Regions from separate parts of the Saccharothrix sp. BKS2 genome, predicted to be linked through region 2. Evidence: riboswitches for the same ligand, from Rfam matches in the RefSeq annotation. Region 2 holds a riboswitch; each other region holds the start of a gene.

Region 1 (4,751 bases), on a different contig from region 2:
CAGGCCCCGCCCGCCGTGCCCACCGGTCGGGCGAACTTCCGGGAGGCCGCCTCCCCGGCCCGCGCCGGCCGCCGGAGGCCCCCGCGCCGACCCCCGTCAAACCCCCGCCGCCGACCCTCCACCCGCGCCGGGCGAGTACCACCTGCGAGAGGTCCGACCAGCGGCCGAACCCCTCGCGGGTGTGTGCGGTGCGTTGTGGATCAACCCCGCGTGCCACCCCCCGGTGTCACACTTCTGGATTACACAACGTCAGCTTTCCGCCGCTAAACGATCACTAAACGTCACCCGAATGGCTTACAACGGCCGACTCTCTCAACCTCTACCTCAGGTTGAGGTCAGACGCGTCCCGCGCGTCGCGTTGACCTGCCCCCTACCCGGTCTTACCGTCGAGCTCAGGTGAATTGCCACGGTGTGATTCAGGCACCGCGGCGGCTTCACGTTGGTCGCCGGTCGTCGTGGCCGGACCGAGGGGAGGCAGGCGTGGTCCAGGAAGCGCCCATCATCCGGGCGGGCTCCGGCTCCGGCGAACAGGGCGAGCTGTTCCCGGACTCCTCGCTGCCGGACGAGCTGGTCGGGTACCGCGGCCCGGCCGCGTGCCAGATCGCGGGCATCACCTACCGCCAGCTGGACTACTGGGCCCGCACGGACCTGGTCAGCCCGACCATAAGGAGCGCCCACGGCTCCGGCAGCCAGCGCCTGTACTCGTTCAAGGACATCCTCGTCCTGAAGGTCGTCAAGCGGCTGCTGGACACCGGCGTCTCGCTCCAGAACATCCGGGTCGCGGTCGACCACCTGCGCCGCCGCGGCGTGCAGGACCTGGCCCGCATCACGCTGTTCAGCGACGGCACCACGGTCTACGAGTGCACCTCGCCCGAGGAGGTCGTCGACCTGCTCCAGGGCGGCCAGGGCGTGTTCGGCATCGCGGTCAGCGGCGCCATGCGGGAGATCAGCGGCACCATCCACGAGTTCCCCGCCGAGCGCGCCGACGGCGCCGAGGTCGTGGCGGCCTCCAACGACGAGCTGTCGCGCCGCAGGCGCACCCGGGCCACCGGCTGAGAGCGTCCGCGGGGGACCGCCGGGCGCGAAAGCGGAAAAGGCCGGCGGCGGGGTGAGCGGAACCGCGGATCGGGCACGGCGCGAATACGACCTGTTACAGCCGGGTACCAGGAATGTGCCCGCTGGAAAACCCGCTCAAACCCCGCTGTCCAGGTGATGAGATCCACGTCGCGCCGGCAGGACCGGCGGCGTCCCGGTTGGGTACGATTCGCGCGCAGTCGCTTTATCCCGCGCGGGAGAGTCCGAGCCCGCTCGGCGCCGAAGGAGCAAATCCTCCCCGGAACCTCTCAGGCGCAAGGACCGCGTGGGTGAGACGCCTCTGGAAAGCGGGTCGGGCCACCGACCCCGCCGACGGTGCAAGCCCGGTCACCACCGGGTGAAGCTCTCAGGCGCCCGGCGACGGGCGGGAGACAGAGGGGGAGGGCCACGGCAGGAGTCTGCCCGCAGCCCGGAGGCGCTTCATGACGCAGGACCGCATCCCCCTCGCCGCTCTTGAGCACGGCACCCCCTTCGCCGACCGGCACGTGGGCCCCCGGCCCGCCGAGCTGTCGCGGATGCTCGACGTGATCGGCGTCGGCTCCCTGGAGGAGCTGGCCCAGCGCGCCGTGCCCGACTCGATCCGCGAGCGCGAACTGGTGCTGGACCTGCCCGCGCCCGCCACCGAGACCGAGGCCCTGGCCGAGCTGCGCGCCCTGGCGGCCCGCAACCGCCCGATGACCCAGATGATCGGCCTGGGCTACTACGGCACCACCACGCCGCCGGTGATCCGCCGCAACGTGCTGGAGAACCCTGCCTGGTACACCGCGTACACGCCCTACCAGCCGGAGATCTCCCAGGGCCGGCTGGAGGCCCTGCTGAACTTCCAGACCGTCGTCGGCGACCTCACCGGCCTGCCCGTGGCCAACGCGTCCATGCTCGACGAGTCCACGGCCGCCGCCGAGGCGATGACGCTGGTCCGCCGCGCGGGCCGGGCGAAGTCGAACCGGTTCGTGGTCGACGCCGACACGCTGCCGCAGACCCTCGCCGTCATCGAGACCCGCGCCGAGCCGCTGGGCATCGAGGTCGTCACCGCCGACCTGTCGCAGGGCCTGGAGGGCCTCGGCCTGGGCGGCGACTTCTTCGGCGTGCTGCTGTCCTACCCCGGCGCGTCCGGCGCGGTCCTCGACCACGCGTCCGTCGTCGAGGAGATCCACCGGGCCGGCGCGCAGGCCGTCGTCGTCGCCGACCTGCTGGCGCTGACGCTGCTGCGCCCGCCGGGCGAGATCGGCGCGGACGTCGTGGTCGGCACCACCCAGCGATTCGGCGTGCCGATGGGCTTCGGCGGCCCCCACGCCGGCTACATGGCGGTGCGCCAGGGCCTGGAGCGGCAGCTGCCGGGCCGCCTGGTGGGCGTGTCCGTGGACGCCGACGGCGACCCTGCCTACCGGCTGGCGCTCCAGACCCGCGAGCAGCACATCCGCCGCGAGAAGGCGACCAGCAACATCTGCACCGCGCAGGTCCTGCTGGCCGTGATCGCCTCGATGTACGCGGTCTACCACGGCCCGGAGGGCCTGAAGGCGATCGCGACCCGCGCCCACCGGATGGCGACCGTGCTGGCCGCGGGCCTGTGCGAGGCCGGCGTGGAGGTGGTGCACGGCGAGTTCTTCGACACCGTGCGGGCCCGCGTCGAGGGCCGGGCCGCCGAGGTCGTGGCCGCGGCGCGCGAGCTGGGCGTGAACCTGTGGCGGGTGGACGACGACGTGGTCTCCATCGCCTGCGACGAGACCACCACGCGCGAGCACCTGCGGCTGGTGTGGCGGGCGTTCGGCGTCACCGTGACCGACGTGGACGCCCTGGACGCCGACACCGCCGACGGCATCCCCGTCGACCTGCGCCGCACCTCCGACTACCTGACCCACCCGGTGTTCCACACCCACCGCTCGGAGACCGCGCTGCTGCGCTACCTGCGGTCGCTGTCGGACAAGGACGTGGCGCTGGACCGCAGCATGATCCCGCTGGGCTCGTGCACGATGAAGCTCAACGCCGCGGCCGAGATGGAGCCCATCACCTGGCCGGAGTTCGCCGAGCTGCACCCGTTCGCGCCGGTCGGGGACGCCGCCGGGTACCTGGAGCTGATCGGCGACCTGGAGCGGTGGCTCGCCGAGGTCACCGGCTACGACGCGGTGTCGATCCAGCCCAACGCGGGCAGCCAGGGCGAGTTCGCGGGCCTGCTGGCCATCCGCGCCTACCACCGCGCCAACGGCGACGTGCACCGCGACGTGTGCCTGATCCCGTCCAGCGCGCACGGCACCAACGCCGCGTCGGCCGTGATGGCGGGGATGCGGGTCGTGGTGGTCAAGTGCGACGACAAGGGCAACGTCGACCTGGGGCACCTGCGCGAGACGGTCGAGGCGCACCGCGACGACCTGGCCGCCATCATGATCACCTACCCGTCGACGCACGGCGTGTACGAGGACACCGTGCGCGAGGTGTGCGGGCTGGTGCACGACGCCGGCGGCCAGGTGTACGTGGACGGCGCGAACCTCAACGCCCTGATCGGCCTGGCGCGGTACGGCAGGTTCGGCTCGGACGTGTCCCACCTGAACCTGCACAAGACGTTCTGCATCCCGCACGGCGGCGGCGGCCCCGGTGTCGGCCCGATCGGCGTGCGGGCGCACCTGGCGCCGTTCCTGCCCAACCACCCGCTCCAGCCCGCCGCGGGTCCGGAGACCGGCGTGGGCCCGATCAGCGGCGCGCCGTGGGGCTCGGCGTCGATCCTGCCGATCTCGTGGGCGTACGTGCGGATGATGGGCGCCGACGGCCTGCGCCGGGCGACCCTGACCGCGGTGGCCGCGGCGAACTACGTGGCGCGGCGGCTGGACGAGCACTTCCCGGTGCTCTACACCGGCGAGGGCGGCTTCGTGGCCCACGAGTGCATCCTCGACCTGCGGCCGATCACCAAGGCGACCGGCGTGACCGTGGACGACGTGGCCAAGCGGCTGGCCGACTACGGGCTGCACGCGCCGACCATGTCGTTCCCGGTGGCGGGCACGCTGATGGTGGAGCCCACCGAGAGCGAGGACCTGGCCGAGATCGACCGGTTCATCGACGCCATGGTGGCGATCAGGCGCGAGATCGACCGCGTCGGCGCGGGGGAGTGGCCGGCGGACGACAACCCGCTGCGCAACGCCCCGCACACGGCGGCCTGCGTGACGGCGGAGTGGGACCACCCGTACAGCCGCGAGGTGGCGGTGTTCCCGGCGGGCGTCACCGCGGTCAAGGCGTGGCCGCCGGTGCGGCGCGTCGACGGCGCGAAGGGCGACCGGAACCTGGTCTGCTCCTGCCCGCCGGTGTCGGCCTACGGCGGCTGACGGGTCCCCGACCGGTGATCGGGGGTGGGGGAACGACCAGACCTCGTTCCCCCACCCCCGTTCCCCCGTGCCGGAGGTCGGCCCCCCTGCTCCGGCGCATCCAGTTCTACCCGTCCGGGGTTGTTCAGGGTCGGGGCCCGACCGCTGTACGACGAAGGCTGAACAACCGCGCCAGGTGCTCCTGCTGCTCCGGTCGCGCGGCCGGATGACGGCCGGTGAGCCGGCGGCCGAGCCGGAGCCGGGCGCGGTGGCAGCGGCCCAGCCGAAGGTCCCGGCAGCGCTGAACGCACAACTCACCCAACCTGAACGCACAACTCACCCAACCTGAACGTACGACTCGCGCGT
Region 2 (4,751 bases):
GGCGCTGAGGACCCGGATCGCGGCGGCGGTGGCCACCCGGACGCGGGACGAGTGGGCGGCGCTGGCGGAGGGGACGGACGCGTGCCTGGCGCCGGTGCTGGCCCCCGGCGAGGCGCCGGGGTACGGGCACAACGCGGAGCGCGGGGCGTTCGTGCGGGTCGGCGGGGTGGCGCAGCCCGCGCCCGCGCCGCGGTTCGACCGGACGCCGGCGGACGTGCCCGCGCCGCCGCCCGTGGTGGGTGAGCACACGGGGGTGGTGCTGGGGGAGCTGGGGTTGACGGTGGAGGAGGTGGCCGAGCTGCGGCGGGCCGGGGTGGTCGGCTGAGGGGGCTGGGTGGTTCGGCGGCCGGGTGGTCCGGCGGAGCCCGGGGCCTTCGACGGCCTGCTGAGGTGCCGGGTGCTCGGCGCGCGGGTGGTCGACGGCCTGCTGAGGTGCCGGGTGGCCGGGTGGTTCGGCGGAGCGCGGGGCGCGCCGACCTGGGCGTCTCGGCTGAGTTGAGCCTTCGGTGGCCCTCGCTCGCTCGCCTCACACCACCTCGCGGTGGGGTTCGCCCCATGGGGTGGCCCCGGTTACCGGGTCCCGTCCGCGTCGTTCCGGGTAATCCGGTCGTTCCGGTCGGTCCGGTGATCGTGAATGGGCGCGAAAAATCACCTGAAGAGGTGGTTAAAATAGCGGCGGCCGCCATCGGCCTTTGTCACGCTCGGTGCGTGAGCCGCCGCAAACAGGTGAGGAGCACTACGGACGTGATGGTGTCGCTCAACTCCGGGGTTCGTGCCAGGGGATGGGCGAGTGCCCGATACCTAGGTGATCGGCGGGACCGCTGGTCCCCTTGATCGTCCGTTCGGGTGACACCAGACGGGGTGAGGGTGCGGTTGTGTGGTCGCCGCGCCTGCCGGTCGGGGGATGCCGGTGGGTTGGAGGTTCGTCATCCGGGTGAATGAGGGACCATGTCGGGTGACGCGACGGGCACGGCACCTGCCGGCCCTGCCTTGTGAACGGACGGAGACCGATCAGTGAACGTCAAGAAGGTGCTGACGCTGGCGGCGGTCGCGCTGGTGCTGTTCCTCCTGATCACCCAGCCGAACGAGTCGGCCGAAGGTGTGCGCACCGGCCTCGGGTGGCTTGAGCAGGGCGCAGAGTCGATCATCACCTTCGTCCGCAGCCTCTTCGCCTAGCCCCACGGCCGGTCCGCTCAATGCGGTGACGGTCGGTGACATCAGGGCCTCTTCGTTGGACCGTACGGGTGGAATGAGGGCTATAACGCGCTGGTAACAGGGTTTTTGACAAACCGGGGTCTAGCGGTTGTCGGTACCCGCTAATACGGTGCGCTGCATTGGCTGATCTTCGACCGACGAGGAGGCAGAATGGTCGAGGACTCCGGAGTCGACGAGCTGCTGAGGCAGTGGGCGGCTGAGCGCTCGGACGACGCCGAGATGCAGGAGGTGAACCGGATCAAGGACGCGTGGCTCGCGGAAGCCCCGCCCTCTCCGGGAATCCCCGTGCAGCGGGCGAGTGGTGGTCCCCGGGGCCTGGTGCGGGTCGAGTCCGCGGACCCCGCCTACGTGGCGGCGATGCGGAAGCGGGCGCCCGAGGTGCCCGAGGCCCTGCTCGCGGCCGCGGCCAGCTACTGGCAGCTGGTGGGCGACCTGTCCGAGGCGGAGCAGTGGTGGGACGCGGGCATCAGCCCGCTGGACCAGCGCGCTCTGGACTACCGGGCGGCCGGGCTCTCGCCCGCCGACCTCGGTCGTCGGCTCGGGCCGATGACGGTGCTCCAGCACCTGCGTCGGGGGAGTGCGGCGGCCTGGTGCGTGGCCAGGTTGCAGAGGCAACGCCGGGACGGCGTCGCCTAGTCCGATCGAAGAAGGGACGGGCTCCTGTGGTCAGGGAGCCCACGCCCGAGGGACGGGCTCCTGTGGGAGGAGCCCTCGCCCGAGACCCCGACCGGGATCCGCAACCGGATCCCCTCCGGGATCTCCACCCCGGACCCCGTCCGGGATCCCCCGGGATCCCCGCCCGGCCCAGTCGCCGCTCGGGATCCCCGGTCCGGAAACCCCGGCCCCAGCCCCACCGACCCGTGCGCGCGGGTGAACCGGCAAGACCGGCAAACCCGACCGCCGACCCGGTCCGGCGGGCGAAGTACCCCGGCGGGCGAAGTACCCTGGAGGCGTGCCGGGCCTCATCACCCCCAAGCGAGTCGCCATCGCGCTGGTCTGCGTGGCCTCCCTGATCGTGTGCTGCGGTCTGGCCTACTGGCAGTGGGAGCGGTTCTCCCGGGCCGGCGGCACGTTCCAGAACCTCGGCTACGTCTTCCAGTGGCCCCTGTTCGGCCTCTTCCCCGCCTTCATGGTGTGGCGCATCCGCAAGCTGGACGCCCGGCGCAAGGCGGAGGCGGCCGGTTCACCGACCGACGACCGACCCGAGGAGCCGGTGGCGGAGCCGGTGGAGCGGGTCGTTACGGTTGGGCCCGTCAGGAGAGCGCGCGAAGACCAGGACGACGAGCTGGCGGCCTACAACCGGATGCTCGCCGAGTTGCACGCGCGGGACCAGCGGTGAGGCAGGGGTAGGGCGATGGACGGCGCGTTGACCAGGTTCCGGTTCATGGCTTACGTGGTCGGTGTCGGCCTGCTGCTGCTCGTGGCGGCCATGTTCGCCAAGTACGTGGGCGACTCCGAGACCATGATGCGGGTCGTCGGCCCGGTGCACGGCTTCCTCTACGCGGTCTACCTGGTGCTGACCGTCGACCTGGCGCTCAAGGCCCGCTGGTCGATCAAGGGCACGGCCCTGGTGCTGCTCGCCGGCACGATCCCGTTCGTGTCGTTCTACGCCGAGCGCAGGGTCGTGGAGGGCGTCCGGACCGGCAAGGCCCTGTGACCAGGGTTGACCGGACCCCCGGGCCCGCCTAGCGTCTGGCGGTACCAACTGAACACGGCCATCGACGTCGAGCGGGAGAGTCCCCGGGCAAGCCGGGGCGCCGAAGGAGCAACTCCTCCCCGGAATCTCTCAGGCACAGCTACCGCCGACGTGGGCAACTCTGGAAAGCAGGCGCCCCGGCGCGCCTCGCCCACGGTGCAAGCCGCCCCACGGCGGCGAAGCTCTCAGGCTCATGACAGAGGGGGAGGCTCACTCGACGAGGAGTCTCCGGTGGACCGTGCCATCCTTCACCCGTGCCCCGCCGACCCGACCGGTCGGCGCTACCGGCATGTCCGCACCCAGGGAGGACCCCGCCCGATGGAAAGCCGCCGCACGCCGCTGCACGCCGAGCACGAGGCGCTGGGCGCCATGTTCACCGACTTCGCGGGCTGGCGGATGCCGCTGCGCTACGACAGCGAGCTGGCCGAGCACCACGCCGTGCGCACGTCGGCGGGTCTGTTCGACCTGACCCACATGGGCGAGATCGTGCTCACCGGGCCCGGGGCGGGCGCCGCGCTGGACCACGCCCTGGTCGGGCACGCCTCCGCGATCGGCGTCGGCCGCGCCCGCTACACGATGATCTGCGAGGCCGACGGCGGCGTGGTCGACGACCTGATCGTCTACCGCCTGGGCGAGCAGGAGTACCTGGTCGTGGCCAACGCCTCCAACGCGGCCGTCGTGCACGGGGCGCTGGTCGAGCGCGCCGCGGGCTTCGACACCACCGTCGAGGACCGGTCCGCGGACTACGCCCTGCTGGCCGTGCAGGGCCCGAACTCCACCGCGATCCTCGCCGGCCTCACCCCCACCGACCTGTCGACGGTCAAGTACTACGCCTCCTACCGGACCGAGGTGGCGGGCCGGCCCGTGCTGCTCGCCCGCACCGGCTACACCGGCGAGGACGGCTTCGAGCTGTTCACCGCCCCCGACAACGCCGCACCCGTGTGGCGGGCGCTGCTGGAGGCGGGCGCGCCGCACGACCTGCGGCCCGCCGGCCTGGGCTGCCGCGACACCCTGCGCCTGGAGGCGGGGATGCCGCTGTACGGCAACGAGCTGGGCCGGGGCCGCACCCCGTTCCACGCGAACCTGGGCCGGGTGGTCAAGCTCGACAAGCCGGGCGACTTCGTCGGCCGCGAGGCGCTGGCCGCCGCCGCCGAGCGGGGCGTGGACACCGCCCTGGTCGGCCTGAAGACCACCTCGCGCCGCGCGCCGAGGCACGGTTACCCGGTGCTGGACGCGGCGGGCGACCCGATCGGCGAGGTCACCAGCGGCGCCCTGTCGCCGACGCTGGGCTACTCGGTGGCGATGGCCTACGTGGCCGTCGACCACACCCGGCCGGGCACGCCGCTGTTCGTCGACGTCCGGGGCAAGCACGAGCCGGTGGAGGTCGTCGCCCTGCCGTTCTACAAGCGCACCAGCTGACAGGAGAAAGATCCACATGTCCGAGCACTTCACCACGTCCCTCGCGGAGTTCGACCCGGAGGTCGCGAACGCGGTGGCCGCCGAGCTGCACCGGCAGCAGAGCACGCTGGAGATGATCGCCTCCGAGAACTTCACGCCGGTGTCGGTGCTCCAGGCGCAGGGGTCGGTGCTGACCAACAAGTACGCCGAGGGCTACCCGGGCCGCCGCTACTACGGCGGCTGCGAGAACGTCGACGTCGTCGAGCGGCTGGCCATCGAGCGGGTCAAGGAGCTGTTCGGCGCGGGCTTCGCCAACGTGCAGCCGCACTCGGGCGCGCAGGCCAACGCGTGCGCGATGTTCGCCCTGCTCCAGCCCGGCGACACGATCCTGGGCCTGGACCTGGCGCACGGCGGCCACCTGACCCACGGCATGCGGATCAAC
Region 3 (4,751 bases), on a different contig from region 2:
CGAGCCATCATCCTCGCGGACTTGGCGACCACCGCAGTGACCAACAAGGACTACGACCGGGCCGGGGAGCTCGCCACCCTTTCCGGCAGGCTGACGGTGCAGACCGAGACCACACTGGCCAAGAGCCGCCTGCTGGCCCTCGCGTCCACACTGCCAGCCGCCAGGAACGGCGCGGAAAGCGCACTCCGCGAAAAAATCGTCAGCGCGTTGCACTAACTTTCAACAGCGGAACGCGTCTCATCGGTCATCCACTGGAGATAGGCCGGGTTGCCACCGAGGATGGGCAGGGCCACGATCTCCGGGGTGTCGTAGGAGTGGTTCTGGTTGATGAACTCCGTCAGTTCGGCCAACCGATCGCCCGTGGTCTTGATCCACAGTTGCCACTCTTGACCGTCCTGAACAGCGCCCTCCCAGCGGTAGATGCTTCGGATAGGGCTGCTGATCTGCACGCAAGCGGCCAAGCGCGCAGCTACGATCAGTTTACTCAGCGATTCGGCTTCTTCGGCACTGTCGGTCGTCGAGATAACGACCAGGTGGTCACCGGTCACGTCTTCTCCTTCGACATGGATATATCGGGACGATCGCGCAGCCCCGCGGCTGGATCGGGCCGGTCCCGGCGATCGACTGCCGCAGCGGCTCCGCCACCTTGCCACCGGAAGTGGTTGCGCTGCAACGAAATCCAGACCCCCGACGCGCGGCGGGCCCCACCCCTCAACACCAGGGTGGGGCCCGTCGCACCTGGGTCAAGACCAGGCCGTGGGACGTCGGGCAGCGTCGGGGACCACCGAGCAACAACGCAAGGCATCCGCGCTGTTCAGACGCCGTTCCTCAGCACTCGATGACGTTCACGGCCAGCCCGCCGCGCGCCGTCTCCTTGTATTTGTCCTTCATGTCCCGGCCGGTCTCCCGCATGGTCTTGATGACCTTGTCCAGCGACACGAAGTGCGACCCGTCCCCCCGCAGCGCCATCCGCGCCGCCGTGATCGCCTTGATCGACGCCAGCGCGTTGCGCTCGATGCACGGGATCTGCACCAGGCCGCCGATCGGGTCGCAGGTCAGCCCGAGGTTGTGCTCCATGGCGATCTCGGCCGCGTTCTCCACCTGCTCCGGCGTCCCGCCCAGCACCTCGGCCAGCCCGCCGGCCGCCATCGAGCAGGCCGAGCCGACCTCGCCCTGGCAGCCCACCTCGGCCCCCGAGATCGACGCGTTCTCCTTGAACAGCACGCCGACGGCACCCGCGGTCAGCAGGAAGCGCACCACGCCGTCGTCCGACGCGCCCGGCACGAACCGCCTGTAGTAGTGCAGCACCGCGGGCACGATGCCGGCCGCGCCGTTGGTCGGGGCCGTCACCACCCGGCCGCCCGCGGCGTTCTCCTCGTTCACCGCCAGCGCGAACAGCGTCACCCAGTCCATCACCCGCAGCGGGTCGGTGGCGTAGTGCTCGGCCGCCAGCAGCTGCCGCATCTCCGCGGCCCGCCGCCGGACCTTGAGCCCGCCGGGCAGCACGCCGGACTCCGTGCAGCCCCGCTCGACGCAGTCCTGCATCACCTGCCAGATGTGCAGCAGGCCGCCCCGGATGTCGGCCTCGTCCCGCCACGACCGCTCGTTGGCGAGCATCACCTCGCTGATCGACAGCCCGGACTCGCGGGTGCGGGCCAGCAGCTCGTCACCGGTCTTGAACGGGTGCGCCACCGGCGTCTGGTCCGGCTTGATCCGGTCGGTCCCGGTGGCCGTCTCGTCGACCACGAACCCACCGCCGACCGAGTAGTACACCGCCGAGTCCACCACCGCCGAACCCGCGTAGGCCGTGAAGCTCATCCCGTTGGGGTGCAGCGGCAGGGACTTGCGCCGGTGCATGACCAGGTCGCCGTCCTCGGCGAAGGCGATCTCCCGCTCACCGCCCAGCCGGAGCCGCCCGGTCGCGCGGATCTCGGCCACCCGGACCTCGGCCGCCGAGGGGTCGACCTCCTCCGGGCGGTGCCCCTCCAGCCCGAGCAGCACCGCCTTCGGGCTGCCGTGGCCGTGGCCGGTCGCCCCGAGCGACCCGAACAGCTCCACCCGCACCCGGTCCACGGACGCGAGCGCGGGGCGCAGCCTGGCGGCGAACATCGTCGCCGCCCGCATCGGGCCGACCGTGTGCGAGCTGGACGGCCCGATGCCCACGGAGAACAGGTCGAACACGCTGATCGTCACGATCAGCCCTCGGTCAGTTCCGCGTACTTCGCCGCGGTCAGCAGGCCGGTGGCCTCCTCGACCGCCACCTTGAACAGCCAGCCGCGCCCGTACGGGTCGTTGTTGACCAGCGACGGGTCGGCGACCACGGCCGGGTTGACCTCGACGACCTCGCCGGTGACCGGCGCGTACAGCTCGCTGACCGACTTGGTGGACTCCAGCTCACCGCACACCTCGCCGGAGGTCACCCTGGTGCCCGCCGCCGGCAGGTCGACGAACACGATGTCGCCCATCGACCCGGCCGCGTACGAGGTGATGCCGACCGCCACCGGGTCCGGGGTGCCCGGCACCCAGTCGACCCACTCGTGCTCGGGGGTGTACAGCAGCTTCTCCGGAAAGGTCACGACAGCGCTCCCTGGGTGGTGGTCCTGGTTCCCCCACTCTGTCCTGGGACCTGAGAGCTTCGCCGCACGAAGCTGCGGCTTGCACCGTTGGTGCGCGCCGTGGGGCACGCTTTCCAGAGTCGCCTCACCCGAGCGGTTCTCGCTGCCTGAGAGTGTGCGGGGTGCTTGCTCCTTCGGCGCCCCAGGCGACACACCTGGGGTCTCTCCCGCGCGGGTTCCGGCGCCTCACGCGACGCCGCGGCCGATGTTCAGTTGGCTGTCCGCACGCTAGGTGGCGGGCGGGAGGGTGTCAACGCGCCGCACGACTTGTCCTCCCGGCACAACCGACCCCCCGGCCGTTGGTGCCGCGGGCACGATGACACCGCGTTCCGGGTACCCGACCTTTGGTGCAACGACGGCCGAAGGAGCCCACCGTGCGGATCGCAGTCCCCCGCGAGATCAAGAACCACGAGTACCGCGTCGCGCTGACCCCGGCGGGCGCCCACGAGCTGACCACCCGCGGCCACGAGGTCTACGTGGAGGCGGGCGCCGGGCTCGGTTCGGCCATCCCCGACGAGGAGTACCTCGCCGCGGGCGCGAAGGTGCTCGCGGGCGTGGACGACGTGTGGTCCGAGGGCGAGCTGGTGCTCAAGGTCAAGGAGCCGATCGCCGAGGAGTACCCCCGGCTGCGCGAGGGCCAGGTCCTGTTCACCTACCTGCACCTGGCCGCCGACCGGCCGCTGACCGAGGCGCTGCTGGCGTCCCGCACCACGGCCATCGCCTACGAGACCGTGCAGACCCCGAACGGCGCGCTGCCGCTGCTCGCGCCCATGTCCGAGGTCGCGGGCAGGCTGGCGCCGCAGGTGGGCGCGTTCGCGCTGATGAAGCCCTCCGGGGGCCGCGGGATGCTGCCCGGCGGCGTGCCCGGCGTGCACCCGGCGCGCGTGGTCGTCATCGGCGGCGGCGTGGCGGGCCTGAACGCGGCCACCATCGCCGCGGGCATGGGCGCGGACGTCGAGATCCTGGACACCAACATCGACCGGCTGCGGCACGTCGACGCCCTGTTCCAGGGCCGGTTGCGCACCGTCACGTCCAGCCGCTACGCGGTCGAGCAGGCCGTGCGCGAGGCCGACCTGGTGATCGGGGCGGTGCTGGTGCCCGGCGCCAAGGCCCCGAAGCTGGTGTCCAACGAGCTGGTGGCGCAGATGAAGCCCGGCTCGGTGCTGGTGGACATCGCGATCGACCAGGGCGGTTGCTTCGCCGACTCGCGGCCCACCACGCACGCCGACCCGACCTACCCGGTGCACGAGTCGGTCTTCTACTGCGTGGCCAACATGCCCGGCGCGGTGCCGCGCACCTCGACCTACGCGCTGACCAACGCGACCCTGCCGCACGCCGTGGCGCTGGCCGACCGGGGCTGGCGGGAGGCGCTGCGCGCGGACGCGTCGCTGGCGCTGGGCCTGAACGCGCACGAGGGCGCGCTGACCAACCTGCCGGTGGCGCAGGCCCACGACCTGGAGCACACCGCGCTCGCGATCTGATCCCGGGAAGGAGAGGGCCCCGCTCACCGAACGTGAGCGGGGCCCTCGACGTGAAAGGCGGCCCGCTCAACCAGCCTGGGGGTCACTGGGAGCGGGCCGCGCTGCCAATCCTAGCCGGAGTCGGGGGTCCGTGCCCAGCGGGCCCACCGGTCCGGCCGACAGCACCCGCCCGGTGAACCACGGTGCGTGCGCATCGCTCAAGCGAAAGGGTGAACATGGCGGGTAACGGGTAAGTCACGGCGCCTCGTCGGCCGATGGACAGGACTGGGAACCCCCGCGGCTACGCAGCGGGGTCGTCCGCTCGCGCGGCGAGGCGCCGCGCCAATCCCGATCGGAGTCCCGATGGCCGAACCCCAGGGCTGGATCGACTGCCACGACCCGTTCGGGCGCGACCGGTCCATGACCGTGATCGTCGAGGACGACCGGGTGCTCCTGGTCGCCCCGCCCGGAGAGTCCGCTGTGATGTCCGTCACCCAGACCCGACGACTGCACCGCCTGCTCGACCAGGCCGCGGACAGGATGTGAGCGGCGTGGACGAAGCGCTGCGGGCCGCCGTGCTGCGCCGGCTGGCCCTGCTCGACGAGGTCGCCGAGCGCGGCGTGGACGAAGCGCTGGTGCCGCTCGCGCGCGCCGAGATCCACCGCCTGGCCGACGG

Evidence for each region. Region 2 has a riboswitch for glycine ahead of gcvT (glycine cleavage system aminomethyltransferase GcvT). Riboswitches for the same ligand answer to the same signal wherever they lie in the genome.
Region 1: linked by a shared signal. The riboswitch ahead of gcvP (aminomethyl-transferring glycine dehydrogenase) and the one ahead of gcvT (glycine cleavage system aminomethyltransferase GcvT) in region 2 are both predicted to bind glycine.
Region 3: linked by a shared signal. The riboswitch ahead of gcvH (glycine cleavage system protein GcvH) and the one ahead of gcvT (glycine cleavage system aminomethyltransferase GcvT) in region 2 are both predicted to bind glycine.

The regions. Positions count from the first base shown of each region.
Region 1 is NZ_JAUQOL010000010.1:102,907-107,657, forward strand. It holds gene Q5530_RS22115 (MerR family transcriptional regulator) at 481-1,056, shown strand; glycine riboswitch at 1,280-1,369, shown strand; gene gcvP (aminomethyl-transferring glycine dehydrogenase) at 1,518-4,406, shown strand.
Region 2 is NZ_JAUQOL010000008.1:133,653-138,403, reverse strand. It holds gene Q5530_RS18560 (CaiB/BaiF CoA transferase family protein) at 1-325, shown strand, start outside; gene Q5530_RS18555 (hypothetical protein) at 1,015-1,176, shown strand; gene Q5530_RS18550 (helix-turn-helix transcriptional regulator) at 1,366-1,851, shown strand; gene Q5530_RS18545 (hypothetical protein) at 2,168-2,554, shown strand; gene Q5530_RS18540 (DUF3817 domain-containing protein) at 2,570-2,872, shown strand; glycine riboswitch at 2,935-3,026, shown strand; glycine riboswitch at 3,028-3,118, shown strand; gene gcvT (glycine cleavage system aminomethyltransferase GcvT) at 3,230-4,330, shown strand; gene glyA (serine hydroxymethyltransferase) at 4,347-4,751, shown strand, end outside.
Region 3 is NZ_JAUQOL010000023.1:74,352-79,102, reverse strand. It holds gene Q5530_RS34970 (hypothetical protein) at 1-216, shown strand, start outside; gene cutA (divalent-cation tolerance protein CutA) at 213-548, opposite strand; gene Q5530_RS34960 (L-serine ammonia-lyase) at 829-2,193, opposite strand; gene gcvH (glycine cleavage system protein GcvH) at 2,196-2,576, opposite strand; glycine riboswitch at 2,700-2,795, opposite strand; gene ald (alanine dehydrogenase) at 2,990-4,096, shown strand; gene Q5530_RS34945 (hypothetical protein) at 4,439-4,621, shown strand; gene Q5530_RS34940 (hypothetical protein) at 4,627-4,751, shown strand, end outside.